DNA from 4 places in the Priestia sp. 10L35 genome. Region 2 is predicted to be linked to each of the others. Evidence: riboswitches for the same ligand, from Rfam matches in the RefSeq annotation. Region 2 holds a riboswitch; each other region holds the start of a gene.
The links. A riboswitch is a leader RNA that binds a small molecule or an ion and turns the genes downstream of it on or off. The one in region 2 is predicted to bind cyclic di-AMP.
Positions count from the first base shown of each region.

Region 1: another riboswitch for cyclic di-AMP. It lies ahead of AC1DEF_RS27330 (cation:dicarboxylate symporter family transporter); the one in region 2 lies ahead of AC1DEF_RS27795 (APC family permease).
Region 3: another riboswitch for cyclic di-AMP. It lies ahead of AC1DEF_RS04045 (APC family permease); the one in region 2 lies ahead of AC1DEF_RS27795 (APC family permease).
Region 4: another riboswitch for cyclic di-AMP. It lies ahead of AC1DEF_RS05020 (potassium channel family protein); the one in region 2 lies ahead of AC1DEF_RS27795 (APC family permease).

Region 1 covers NZ_JBFTKA010000017.1:18,867-22,025, forward strand. Annotated here, with positions in the region: gene ytvI (sporulation integral membrane protein YtvI) at 1-30, opposite strand, end outside; gene AC1DEF_RS27330 (cation:dicarboxylate symporter family transporter) at 244-1,503, opposite strand; cyclic di-AMP (ydaO/yuaA leader) riboswitch at 1,610-1,749, opposite strand; gene AC1DEF_RS27335 (undecaprenyl-diphosphate phosphatase) at 2,023-2,847, opposite strand.
Region 2 covers NZ_JBFTKA010000019.1:16,803-19,961, reverse strand. Annotated here, with positions in the region: gene AC1DEF_RS27795 (APC family permease) at 1-1,589, opposite strand, end outside; cyclic di-AMP (ydaO/yuaA leader) riboswitch at 1,721-1,865, opposite strand; gene AC1DEF_RS27790 (CBO0543 family protein) at 2,002-2,502, opposite strand.
Region 3 covers NZ_JBFTKA010000001.1:793,961-797,119, reverse strand. Annotated here, with positions in the region: gene AC1DEF_RS04045 (APC family permease) at 1-1,775, opposite strand, end outside; cyclic di-AMP (ydaO/yuaA leader) riboswitch at 1,938-2,078, opposite strand; gene AC1DEF_RS04040 (N-acetylmuramoyl-L-alanine amidase) at 2,270-3,159, opposite strand, start outside.
Region 4 covers NZ_JBFTKA010000001.1:981,338-984,496, forward strand. Annotated here, with positions in the region: gene AC1DEF_RS05005 (peptidyl-prolyl cis-trans isomerase) at 1-98, shown strand, start outside; gene AC1DEF_RS05010 (Lrp/AsnC family transcriptional regulator) at 373-828, opposite strand; gene AC1DEF_RS05015 (carboxymuconolactone decarboxylase family protein) at 949-1,407, shown strand; cyclic di-AMP (ydaO/yuaA leader) riboswitch at 1,523-1,667, shown strand; gene AC1DEF_RS05020 (potassium channel family protein) at 1,792-2,451, shown strand; gene AC1DEF_RS05025 (TrkH family potassium uptake protein) at 2,455-3,159, shown strand, end outside.

The DNA.
Region 1 (3,159 bases), on a different contig from region 2:
GGCGATGACCCATATTCGCTTTTTCCACATACTCTACTATCCCCCAACTAGCTAAGCTATCTCTATATTTATTGATAAAGAAAGGAACCAGTGACTGCTTTTATGTAAGAATAAAATTTGGACATATTTATACCTGATGTTACATATTATAGGGTCAATTTCCATAATAATAAAGGAATTATTATGAAAAAAGCTACTTATTCTAATTTTTTGAATAGAATAAGTAGCTTTTTAATTTATAAATTAGCCGGCTCTCATGACCTCTGTACCTTTTTTAGGGTCAAATTTGCCTTCAGATTTAGACATCACAATTGCTGCTAGTGTGTTTCCTACTAAGTTAACAACCGTGCGTGCCATATCCATGATTCTGTCTACTCCAGCAATGAAGGCTAATCCTTCTGCCGGAACGCCGATTGTTCCAAGAGTAGCCAGTAATACAACAAATGATGTTCCTGGCACCGCAGCCATTCCTTTAGATGTAACCATCAATACCAGAATGAGCGTCAGCTGTTGAACGATCGTTAAATCAATACCGTACACCTGCGCTAAGAATAACGCTGCAATCGCTTGATAAAGAACGGAACCATCTAGGTTAAATGTATAACCAATTGGTACAACGAACGATACGATAGCTTTTGGACAGCCCATCTTTTCAAGTTTTTCCATAATTCGCGGAAGAACTGTCTCAGAACTAGATGTACTGTATGCTAACAACAGTTCATCTTTCATATAGCGGAATAAGTGGAAAATGTTAATTCCTGCCCATTTCGCGATTCCTCCTAATACAACAAGTAGGAAGAAAATTAACGCTAAGTAAACTAAGATAACAAGCTTTCCTAATGAAAGGAGTGACTCTAAGCCGAATTTTGAAACTGTTACACCAATTAAAGCAAATACACCAATTGGCGCCACTTTCATTACAAGGTTTACCACGTGAAACATTGCGTGAGAAACGCCGTCGAAGAATTGTACAACTGGCTTTCCTCTTTCCCCAATTGCCGCTACTCCTAGTGCAAATAACACTGTAAAGAAGATAATTGCTAGCATATCTCCTTCAACAATTGACTGGAAAAAGTTTGTCGGAACAATGTGTAAGAAAGTTTCAGCCACTGACTTTCCTTCTTGCTGTTTGGATGTTTCAACATATTGTGAAATATCACTCTTCTGTGCTGAATGAATGTCTACACCTTGCCCAGGATGAAAAATATTAGCAACCAATACACCGATTATAATTGCAAAAGTCGTAATAATTTCAAAATAGAGAATGGTTTTAACGCCGAGCTTTCCGACCTGTTTGCCGCTCCCTGCTCCTGCAACTCCAACGACTAAGCTTGAGATAACAATTGGAATAACAATCATCTTAATTAATCTTAAAAATAGGTCTCCTAGCGGCTGTAGGTATGTTACTACACGCGGATCGTTAAACCAAATTACCCCTACAAGAACACCGAGGATTAATCCGGTAAAAATCTGCGTAGCCAAACCAAAACGAATTTTTTTCATAGATGTACCTCCCCAAAGATGTATGACATTTGTATATACTTTTCTGAAAAAACAAAAAAAGACTATTCTTAAGAAAGAACAGCCTTTTACTTACGCTATTTTGGGCTCTTTCTCTCAATAAAGCAAACGGGGTTAACTGTCGGATTCGGAATTGAGAGTTTCCTACCTTTTGTAAGGATTCACCCCAAGGCAGCTTTACTGCCGATAATGATTCCCCCGCTCTATACGATTAAGCTTATTATTCAGTTTTTATAAAATTAAAACGATCTATACGTTGTCATACGTTTTTTACAGTCAATAAAACTAAACAGAAGTCTTACTTTTACTTAACTTTATACTGCACAAATATTAATTTACTATTTTTCGACACGTTTTGTCAATACCCATGTTTATAAAACGCTTTCAAAAGGCGATAATATATATTTATACAAAAAAGCTATTGCAATGTTGCAATAGCTTTTTCTTGCTCTTTGAGTCTCTATTAGAAGTTTAAGGGACTAAAAAACACGCATGTTTATTTTATAAAAATACAAAATATAGAATAGCTGCTAACACAATTCGATATAGTGCAAATGGTACTAATTTGATACGATTAATTAATTTCAGGAAAAAGCGAATAGACACCAGCGCAAAAATAAAGGCGCTGATAAAACCAGCAATAAAAAACGGTAGTGCATCTGATGTGAAATACTGCCAGTTTTTAACCAATGAAAGTCCACTTGCTCCTGCCATGATTGGCACTGCCATAATAAATGTAAAATCTGCCGCTGCCTTATGGCTCATTCCAAGAAGAACCCCTCCTGAAATCGTTGAGCCTGAACGAGAAAAACCTGGCCAAAGAGCAATACATTGAAACAGTCCTATCCCCAGTGCTTGTCCATAAGACATTTGGTCCACCGTCTCTACACGCGGACGTTTAGGTCCAAACAAATCTGCTAGAATCATTAATACAGCTCCGACTACTAAGCCAATTAGCACCGTATTTAAAGAAAACAAATGTTCATCAATATAATCATCAAACAAAAGTCCTAACACTCCTGCGGGTAACAGACCAACAATTACTTGCATTAAATTCAAGCGATTTGTCGGTCCAATTGGAGCGGCTGGCTTTTTTCCCAATCCTAATAAATTAATGAAACGATCTTTAAAAATAACTACTACTGCTAAGATCGACCCTAGCTGAATAACAATTTTAAATGTATTAGCTACGGGAGATGAAAATAATTCTTTTGAATTTAACCACAGGTCATCCACAATAATCATATGCCCAGTTGACGAAACAGGAGCAAACTCTGTTAAACCTTCTACAATCCCTAAAATGATTGCTACAATAATTTCCCACATAAAGCTATATACCTTGCCTTTCTTTCAAATTAATAAGCTTATCGCTTCGTTTTCCATGCTCAACTATTTTCCTATTTTGACACTTGCTTTTTTATCATAATTGTTAAAACTATGAAATACAATGTGTATTTGCAAAAAGATAAGAATCTTTAATAATTTGTAATAAAAACCTTACATGCTATAACCAAAAAACAAGATATCAGCTTTTATTTGTTTTAAAAAGCAGTCGCTATGTTCGGTATAAATTCCGGGTCCTTAGCTAAAAATGAATCATCTAGACTATTTTTCTTTAGTGTGAAAAAATGACTAAAT
Region 2 (3,159 bases):
CGTATATCAGGATATCGTTCGTTCCATATCTCTTCCATCCTCTTTTCACTTTCACGGTCAAATGCCACATGAACCGCAATCACTGTGTCTCCAATAATTTTTGCATAGTTAATGGAATTCTCGACAGCTCTTGTTAAGCCTGCAACCGGTATAATGACTACATTTCCTTCTAATGCTAATGCTTCTTTGTCTCCTGGCTTGATACGAAGTTGCTTTCCTACCTCTACATAATGGTTCTTAATACGGTGGAACAGATAGACGATAAGAGGTAAGAAGATTAAAACAGCCCATACTTGTGAGAATTTTGTTGTAAAGAAAATAATCAGTACAGTGAAGCTAATAAAAGCTCCTATAAAATTGGTCACTAATTTCCCCTGCCAACCAGCTGGCTTTTCTCTTAGCCATTTTACAATCATGCCCGTTTGAGATAGTGTAAATGGAATAAATACGCCAACCGCATATAGGGGAATTAACCGTTCTGTATCACCTTGAAATGCGATGATAAGCATAATAGAGGCAATTCCAAGTGTCACAATCCCATTTGAATAGCCCAAACGATCACCACGTATCGTAAACATACGAGGAATATACTTATCTACAGCTAAATTAACAGCCAGTAAAGGAAAGGCTGAAAAGCCTGTATTGGCAGCTAGTACTAAAATTAAAGCCGTTGTACCCTGAACAAAATAATAGAAACCATTTCGTCCAAACACTTGGGAAGCAAGCTGCGAAACAACCGTTTCCTCTGCTTTGGGTGCAATTCCAAACCAATAAGCCAAGAACATGACACCTGAAAACAAAATAGCCAAAATAATACCCATTGCAACAAGCGTACGTACCGCATTTCTTGCAGCCGGTTGTCTAAAATTTGTTACAGCATTTGAAATAGCTTCTACGCCTGTAAGGGCTGAGCACCCTGATGAAAAAGCGCGTAGTAGTAAAAATAAGCTGATTCCTGGAACTGCAGTTCCAATAGCAGGATGAACGTCAGGAGAGACCTGACCAGTGGCTACTTTCCATATGCCTATTCCTATTAAAAGAACCAATGCAAGAACAAATAAATAAACCGGGTATGCTAAAGCAGAAGCTGATTCTGTTACCCCTCTTAAATTCAAAATCATAATAAAAATAACCAATAAGCAAGCGATAATGACTCTATAGTCATGGAGAGCAGGAAAAGCAGACGTTAACGCATCTGTTCCGGATGAAATACTTACAGATACCGTTAGTATGTAGTCTACTAATAGAGAACCCCCAGCAATAAGTCCTGCATTTTCTCCGAGGTTATGTTTAGATACAACATAAGCGCCACCGCCCTCTGGGTACGCATAAATAATTTGTCGATAAGAAAGGATAAGTGCTGTTAAAAGGATAAGTACACCAATACCTATAGGTATTGAATACCAAAACGCGATCATTCCAATGGTAGCAAGCACAATTAAGACTTGTTCTGGGCCGTACGCCACGGATGAAAGTGCATCGGATGAAAGAATAGCTAAGGCTTTGACCTTATTTAACTTTTGTTCACCTAGCTCTTTTGATTTAAGTGGCCTCCCAATTAATAAACGTTTGATGGATGAATAACTCATCTAAACTCCTCCTGAAACCTTTGCCATTTACCTATATTAGTTTACTCTCATCATTCCCCATCTCAGAAAAAAAACACAAAAAAGAACACCAAGGTTCTGCTTAGTGTTCTTTCCAGGACAAATAAAAGCAAACCTTCTCTCCAAACGCTGATGAGGTTAGCTGTCGGGTTCGGGCCTTTAGAGTAGCCCTACCTTCTTTTCGAAGGATTCACCCCTAGTGCAAGTGCACACAAAAATGGGTCCCCCACTCCTTAGTGGATTAAGCGATAAAAGGTATGAAAATAGCAAGATCATATATGTACGTTAGGTACTATACGCCTGAATGTTCCATTTGTAAAGAGAGATATCAATTAATCACACAGAAAAAGGCTACCAAAGAGGATGAAGTCTTTATATTTGTATAAAGAAGGACTTAATTCTTTAAAATTTGATACTTTAATAAAATTTGATAATAACCATAAATAATAAAATACGCTATTAAATAACTGATAAAGGTTCCAATAATATTCCACTCATTAAAATACTCTACTCTTCCTACGGCTAAGCCCATGCCTTCAAAACCTGTAGTAAACAGAGTAAAACAAAATAAAAGCATGATGGTATTCCCCTTCTTTTTTAGTTTAAAATAAATTAAAAAAGAAGCTAGGACGGGATAGAAACCTATATTTAAAGGAAGTGCCGATAAACTTCGATTTCTAAAAGTAGGTTCGAACTGCCAAAAGTAATTAGTCCCCCACTCGTTTAATATAAAGGCTACTGTCATACCTATTGGTGCAATTAGAAGAACGATTATAGGTTCTTTTTTGAACAATATGAAACCAAAAATCCAAGGTACAATAAATCCCATAATAATATTTACTAGTATTTTCTCTCTTCTCCTCTCACTAAGATAACCTTTTAACAGGATTGTCAAAAAGCAGAAAATATAGTAATGAATGTTTTTTTCTTTAAATGAACATTCTATATAAGAAACCCTACAATACTCATTCATACATAGAGGTGAATCTATTATAAATGAATCATAAGTTACGTAAGCCTTTAATTGTATATTTGATCGTTCTAATCGGTCCCTTTACTATTATCTTTTTGACCGATTATTTACTCCGGATAACTAAGAGAGAATAATACTGAATAATAAATAGTATTTCGAGCAAACTACTCAAGACGCCGTGAGGCATCTACGAAAATCCTTTAGCAATAAAGCAGAAAAAACTACTACTTCTCTCCGTCGGCGTGGTTTTTTCTGCTTTTTAGGCTGTATACGCTATACAACCTTAGTTAACATAAAGTCTCTTATCAGAACCCACATCAAAAACGAGTCCTTGATACACAAGGACTCGTTCGCTTTTCAAATTTATCGTTTATACATCTTTTTATACATCCTTGATGTGCCAATAATCTCCTTACAGATAAATGGAAGAAAGGGTGCATAAAAAGTGTACCTTTTATACATATGCCCGTACGAAAAAATATAGTCCATAAGGAAATGATGTGTTATTATATGTCTGCACATGCATTTTATAGTAAAAAGCCATCTGTCCTGCAAATACTGGGTGGCTTTTTATTTTGT
Region 3 (3,159 bases), on a different contig from region 2:
AGCAAATGTGCTTTTAACAGCAGACTGGACTGATTGTGAAGGATATTTTGCCAGCTTTTTTTCGTAATGAATTGCGGAATAACGACCGTAATAGCCATATTATTTTCCCGGGCTTTTTCCTCAGCCATATCGATGAATCGAAACAGCGGCCGCACTAAGCTGCGGTATTGAGAATGAAACGTAACAATACGAATATCAGGCTGCCACTTCTCCCACTTCTCTTCCATTCTCTTTTCGCTTTCTCGATCAAAGGCTACATGTACTGCAATAACGGTATCGCCAATCGTTCTTGCATAATTTAATGAATTTTCTACTACCTTTGTCATTCCTGCTACAGGAACAATAACCACACTTCCTTCAAGCTTTCCAATCTTTTCTCCTTGCTTAATGCGAAGCTGCTCTCCTACCGCTTCATAATGCGTATGAATGCGATGAAAAATATAGACAATAACCGGTAAGAAAATGAGCACGGACCATACTTGTGAAAACTTCGTTGTAAACAAAATAATTAGCACAGTTAAGGTAATGAGGGCACCAATTAAGTTAATGGTTAGCTTCCCTTGCCAGCCGGCCGGCTTTTCTCTAAGCCATTTGACAATCATGCCTGTTTGAGAAAGCGTAAATGGAATAAACACCCCGACTGCATAAAGAGGAATTAATTGTTCAGTCGCTCCTTTAAAAGCTACAATTAAGACAATAGAAGCAATTCCAAGGGTCACAATTCCATTTGAATAGCCTAGTCGATCGCCACGAATTTGAAACATTCTTGGCATGTATTTATCAGACGATAAGTTGACAGCCAGCAAAGGGAAAGCTGAAAAGCCCGTATTCGCCGCTAGCACTAGAATTAGAGCTGTTGTGCCTTGAATAAAATAATAAAATCCATTTCGTCCAAACACACTCGATGCAATTTGTGATACAACCGTTTCATCTGCTTTTGGAGAAATGCCAAGCCAATAAGCTAAAAACGTGATGCCAGAAAATAAAACGGCTAAAATACCGCCCATCAGCATTAATGTATGAACAGCATTTTTTGCACCTGGCTCTTTAAAGTTAGGCACTGCATTTGAAATAGCTTCTACACCTGTTAATGCTGAACAGCCTGACGAAAAAGCTTTTAATAATAAAAACAAACTAATACCTGGCACCACTGTACCGAGAGAGGGATGAAGCTCAGGTGAAACTTGACCTGTCGCTATTTTAAACAAGCCTACCGCTATTAACAAAATAAGAGCAATAACAAATAAATAAACCGGATAAGCTAATACAGAAGCGGATTCTGTTACACCACGTAAATTTAAGACGGTAATAAAAATCACCAGCAAACACGCAATTACTACATTGTAATGATGCAGCGTTGGAAAAGCCGAAGTTAAGGCATCCGTTCCTGCTGAAACGCTCACAGCAACTGTTAAAATGTAATCCACCAACAGTGATCCTCCAGCTATAAGCCCAGGATTTTCTCCTAAATTGGTTTTCGAAACAATATAAGCTCCTCCGCCTTGCGGATACGCATAAATAATTTGACGATACGAAAGAATTAAAGCCGTCAGCAGAACCAATACCCCAAGCGCAATTGGAATCGAATACCAATAGGCAAGAACGCCGACTGTTGCAAGTACAATCAAAATTTGTTCTGTTCCATAAGCCACTGAAGATAAGGCATCTGATGATAAAATAGCCAGTGCTTTAAGCTTACTAAGCTTTTGATCGCCTAACTCTTTTGTTTTAAGCGGCTTTCCAATCAATAATCGTTTGAGAACTGAATAGTTCACGTAATTTCCCTCCGATGATTGCTTAGCTACTATTTACTGTTCATTGCTAAGCTCAGTTACAAGTTCACGAATAAGTGATATTACTCCCAAAAAATACCTTTTTATGTTAAAAAAGCGCACAAAAAAAACACTAAGGGTTCTCAGCGTTTTTACACAGCTTAAACCTCCTCTCCAAAACGCTTATGGGGTTAGCTGTCGGATTCGGGCTATGAGAGTAGCCCTACCTTTAAAAAAGGATTCACCCCAAGTGACAATGCACAAATTTGGGTCCCCCACTTCTGACGAATTAAGCGATAACAGGTCAATATAATTTTCGGTTAAAGGGTATGATCGATAACATGTTTCTTTCATAACTATCCTTTGTTCTTAGATAATATACTCCCGTACAAATGGTTTGTAAAGCATTATTTTACGCAAACCATAAAATAGTGCTTAAGGCGCTTTTAACAGAAAAACAAAAGGTCTTCTGCCCGCTTACAGAAGACCTTTTTGCTTTAACTTTTTGCTTTTAAAACGGCTGCTAGCTTGTTTTTCGTTTGAGGACCATAAATGCCATCCACATCATAAGGAAGATACACAAGCTGAAAACGTCTGACTGCATCTTTCGTTTGAACTCCATATATTCCGTCTACTGAACCTACTTTAAAATTCACCGCGTTTAATGCTTTTTGAAGCTGTTTCACGGCTTCTCCAGAATCACCTTGTTTTAAAATTCCATTTGGAAGTGGATATTGTTCCGAAGGTGGAGTTGGTGACGGTGTTGGAGATGGGTTTGGTGAAGTCCCTGAAGGAATAACAATTGTTTTTCCAACCTGTAGTGTTAAAGGATCAGAAAGCCCTGTATTCGCTTCTTGAAGCGCTTGTACTGTTATGTTGTACTTCTGTGCAATACTGTAAAGCGTATCTCCTTGCTTGATCGTATACGTTTTTGTACCTGGTTCAGAAGGTGATGGATTCGGAGTTGGTGTTGGATTGGGGTTTGGAACTGCACGACGAGGTAAATTTAAATATACGGCAATTCCTTTTGCATACGATTCACCCATGCTTTTTAAAAAAGCTTCGTTTTGGAGAAGTGCTGCATCGGTGCGGTTATCAATAAAGGCTATTTCAGTTAGTACTGCGGGCATATTTGTTAAGCGAAGCACCGCATAATTGGCTGATTTTCGACCGCGATTCGGATGATTATACGACAGCAGCGTTGGCTGTACTTGGCCGTGGACAATTGATTGAAACGTTTTACTGGCATTGCTAGCGCTTCTATAAACATAATCTTCATATCCTGTTCCTCCCCCGGCATTTACGTGAATAGACATAAATACATCTGCTCCCCACGAATTAGCTTGAGAAGCGCGCTGAGATAACGATAAAAAAGTATCTGTGGTAC
Region 4 (3,159 bases), on a different contig from region 2:
TCAAAGAAGAAATGATGAAAGAACTTGTTTTGAATCATATCAACCGGTATATCCAGGATCAACTGCCAAGGTTTCACGTGACTTTTAACCTTAGGTAGTTTCCTTTTATATAGATTGATTGTTTTCAAAAAACAAGCAGGTAAAAGAGCTTTCTATTAATAGAGAGCTCTTTTACATTTTTAAGTAGACAGAAATGTCGGCACCTGATAAAATGAAGTTGTAAAACTTTCATTATTCGGAAAATTTATACCCTCCAGCTTTGGAGGGTTATTTTTTATGCTGTTGGACGAATAAAAGAGGCTGGGACAAAAGTAGTTTAATGGAAAGAAGATCCGAACGATGATTCGTTCGGATTTTTTCGTTACGTTTCAATCACTTTTCATCTTTTAAATGACTCAATAATGCAGGAGCCATCTTCACATGAGAAAGGGCGATGTGTGAAATCGTTTTGGCATAAGGTGTAATTTCGTTAATAAATTGTTCGAGTATGTGCAGGTGAGGAAGCTGAAGCTTTGTAATAAAGCAGGCTTGCCCGGCGATGCGTTCACAGAATAAAGCGTAGGGATACTGAGAAATAAATCGTTTAAAACGCTCGTGCTCTCCGTTTTTCATCGTTACTTCAATAAAACACGACACGGGCAAATGCAGCTTTTCATAATCAATATCAATCGTATACCCTTTTATAACGCCAAAGCTCTCTAGCTGCCTTACTCGCTCTGCCACCGAAGGAGGAGACAAATTAATTTGTTTTCCTAGCTCTCGTAAGGAAAGGCGGCTGTTTTGCTGCAGCGCCTGCAAAATCGATAAATCAATTTCATCAATTTTCAATTGAAAACCTTCTTTCTCATTAACGTTTCATTTGATTAGTAATAGTAGATAAAATGTTTTATATGTAATCTGAAATTTCCATTTTTCTTACTATAATAATTAAAAAGGAGTGAGTGAAAAATGGCAAGAGTTTTATTAGCAAACGAAGAGGGAACAAATTTTGAAAAAGCATTGAATTTAATTCCGCATGTAAAAAGATTGTACGATGAGCTTTACGAAACGCTTTGGAACAGCGGTATAGTAGAAAAAGAGACTAAGGAAAAAATGAGGCTTTACCTAGCAGGTGTTAACGGCTGTGAGACATGTATGAGCATGTCATATGTAGGCGATGAGACGCTTAATCAAAAAGTGTTAAGAGAAAAAGAGCTGGAAGAAAAAGATCGACTGCTGTTTCGATTTATTGATGTATACCGGGTGCGTCCAAGGGAGTTGACGGATGCTGATATGGATCAATTAAAGAAATTTTACAGTGATACGCAGCTGTTAGAGCTTTTAGCTGTTATTAATTTATTTGATCAATTTCACAAAATGATTGTCAGTTTAGATTTATATGATTTTTGCAGCTTGCAGGGCAAGTGAGGTCTTCCCTAAAAATATCTTGACAGACAAAATCCACAGGAGTAAGATAGCTTTCGTGAAGTGAAATGTATCATGAATCGAATCGATTATTCTAAAAAATAGATCATAGACATTTGAATAAAAATCGCTTAATCCATTACGGAGCGGAGGACCCATTATTTACGCACATATTGTGCTCCGGGGTGAATCCTTAAAAAGGTAGGGTTACTCTTAAAACCCGAACCCGACAGCTAACTTCGCAAGCGTTTTGAGGGGGAAGAGTGTGAAAAAACACAGGAGCCTTCCTGTGTTTTTTTGCGCTTTTTTTAAGAAAAAGATGTAATTTTTTAGAAAAAGTATAAGCTAAGAGAACACACAGCAGTTGAAGAAAGGAATAAATACATTATGAAAAAACAGTTTGCTGTATTGGGATTAGGTCGTTTTGGAGGCAGTTTGGTTGAAGAGTTTGCTAATCTGGATGTGGATGTGCTCGCTATTGACCGCAATCAGGAGGTAGTAAATAAATTTAGCAACTCAGCTACATATGTTGTGCAGGCGAATGCAATTGATGAAGCTAGCTTAAAGGGGCTAGGTATTCGCAATGTTGATCATGCTCTTATTTCGTTTGGGGATGATATCGAAGCGAGCGTGCTCGCAACGATGCTTTTAAAAGATATGGGCGTTAAGCAAGTATGGGTAAAAGCAGTGAATATGTATCATCAAAAGGTGCTGGAGAAAATAGGAGCGGACAAAGTCATTCATCCTGAGCGCGATATTGCTAAGCGTATTGCTCATCACGTGGTGTCAGAAAAGATCATTGATTACATTGAACTGTCAAAGGATTATAGTATTGTCGAAATTGTCGCCTCTAAGAAACTTCATAATAAAACGCTGTTTGATTTGAACATTCGTGCCAAGTACGGCTGCAACATTATCGGCTTTCAGCGAAAAGACGGGGAAATGGTGATTTCGCCTACCGCGCATGAAATAATTGAACAAGGAGATATGCTGATTGTTATCGGACATAATCGCGATTTGAACCGTTTTGAAGAAGAAGGAGTTTAACTTATGAAAAAACAAATCATTAAACTCACCCCTCCGCAGCTGCTTGTCTCCATTTTTGGCGGAGGAATTATTATAGGTGCTCTTCTATTGATGATGCCTGTTTCTACTACTGAGCCCATCCGGTGGGTAGACGCCCTTTTTACGTCTACTTCCGCGATGACAGTAACCGGCTTAGCCGTCGTAGATACAGGTACACGTTTTACCGTCATTGGTCAAACGATTATTATGCTGTTAATTCAAATAGGCGGTCTTGGCATTATGTCATTTGCCGTGTTGATTTTTATGATGCTAGGTAAAAAAATTGGATTTAAAGAGCGTATGCTCGTTCAGCAGGCATTAAATCAAACGAGCATCGGCGGAGTTGTCCTGCTAGTTAAAAGACTGTTTATCTTTTCATTTTTAATTGAGTTTGTTGCACTTATCTTTCTAGCGATACGCTGGGTTCCGGAGTTCGGATGGTCTAAGGGGCTGTTCTTTAGCTTGTTTCATTCGATTTCGGCTTTTAATAACGCAGGGTTCGGACTATTATCTGACAGCCTGGTTCAGTATGTAGGAGATCCCATTATTAACATAACGATTTCTTTTTTGTTCATTATCGGTGGATTAGGGTTTACCGTCCTTGCAGATATGTGGGTAAAAAAATCCTATAAAAAGCTAACGCTGCATTCGAAAATTATGATCATCAGCACGTTTGCGATTAACGTGGTT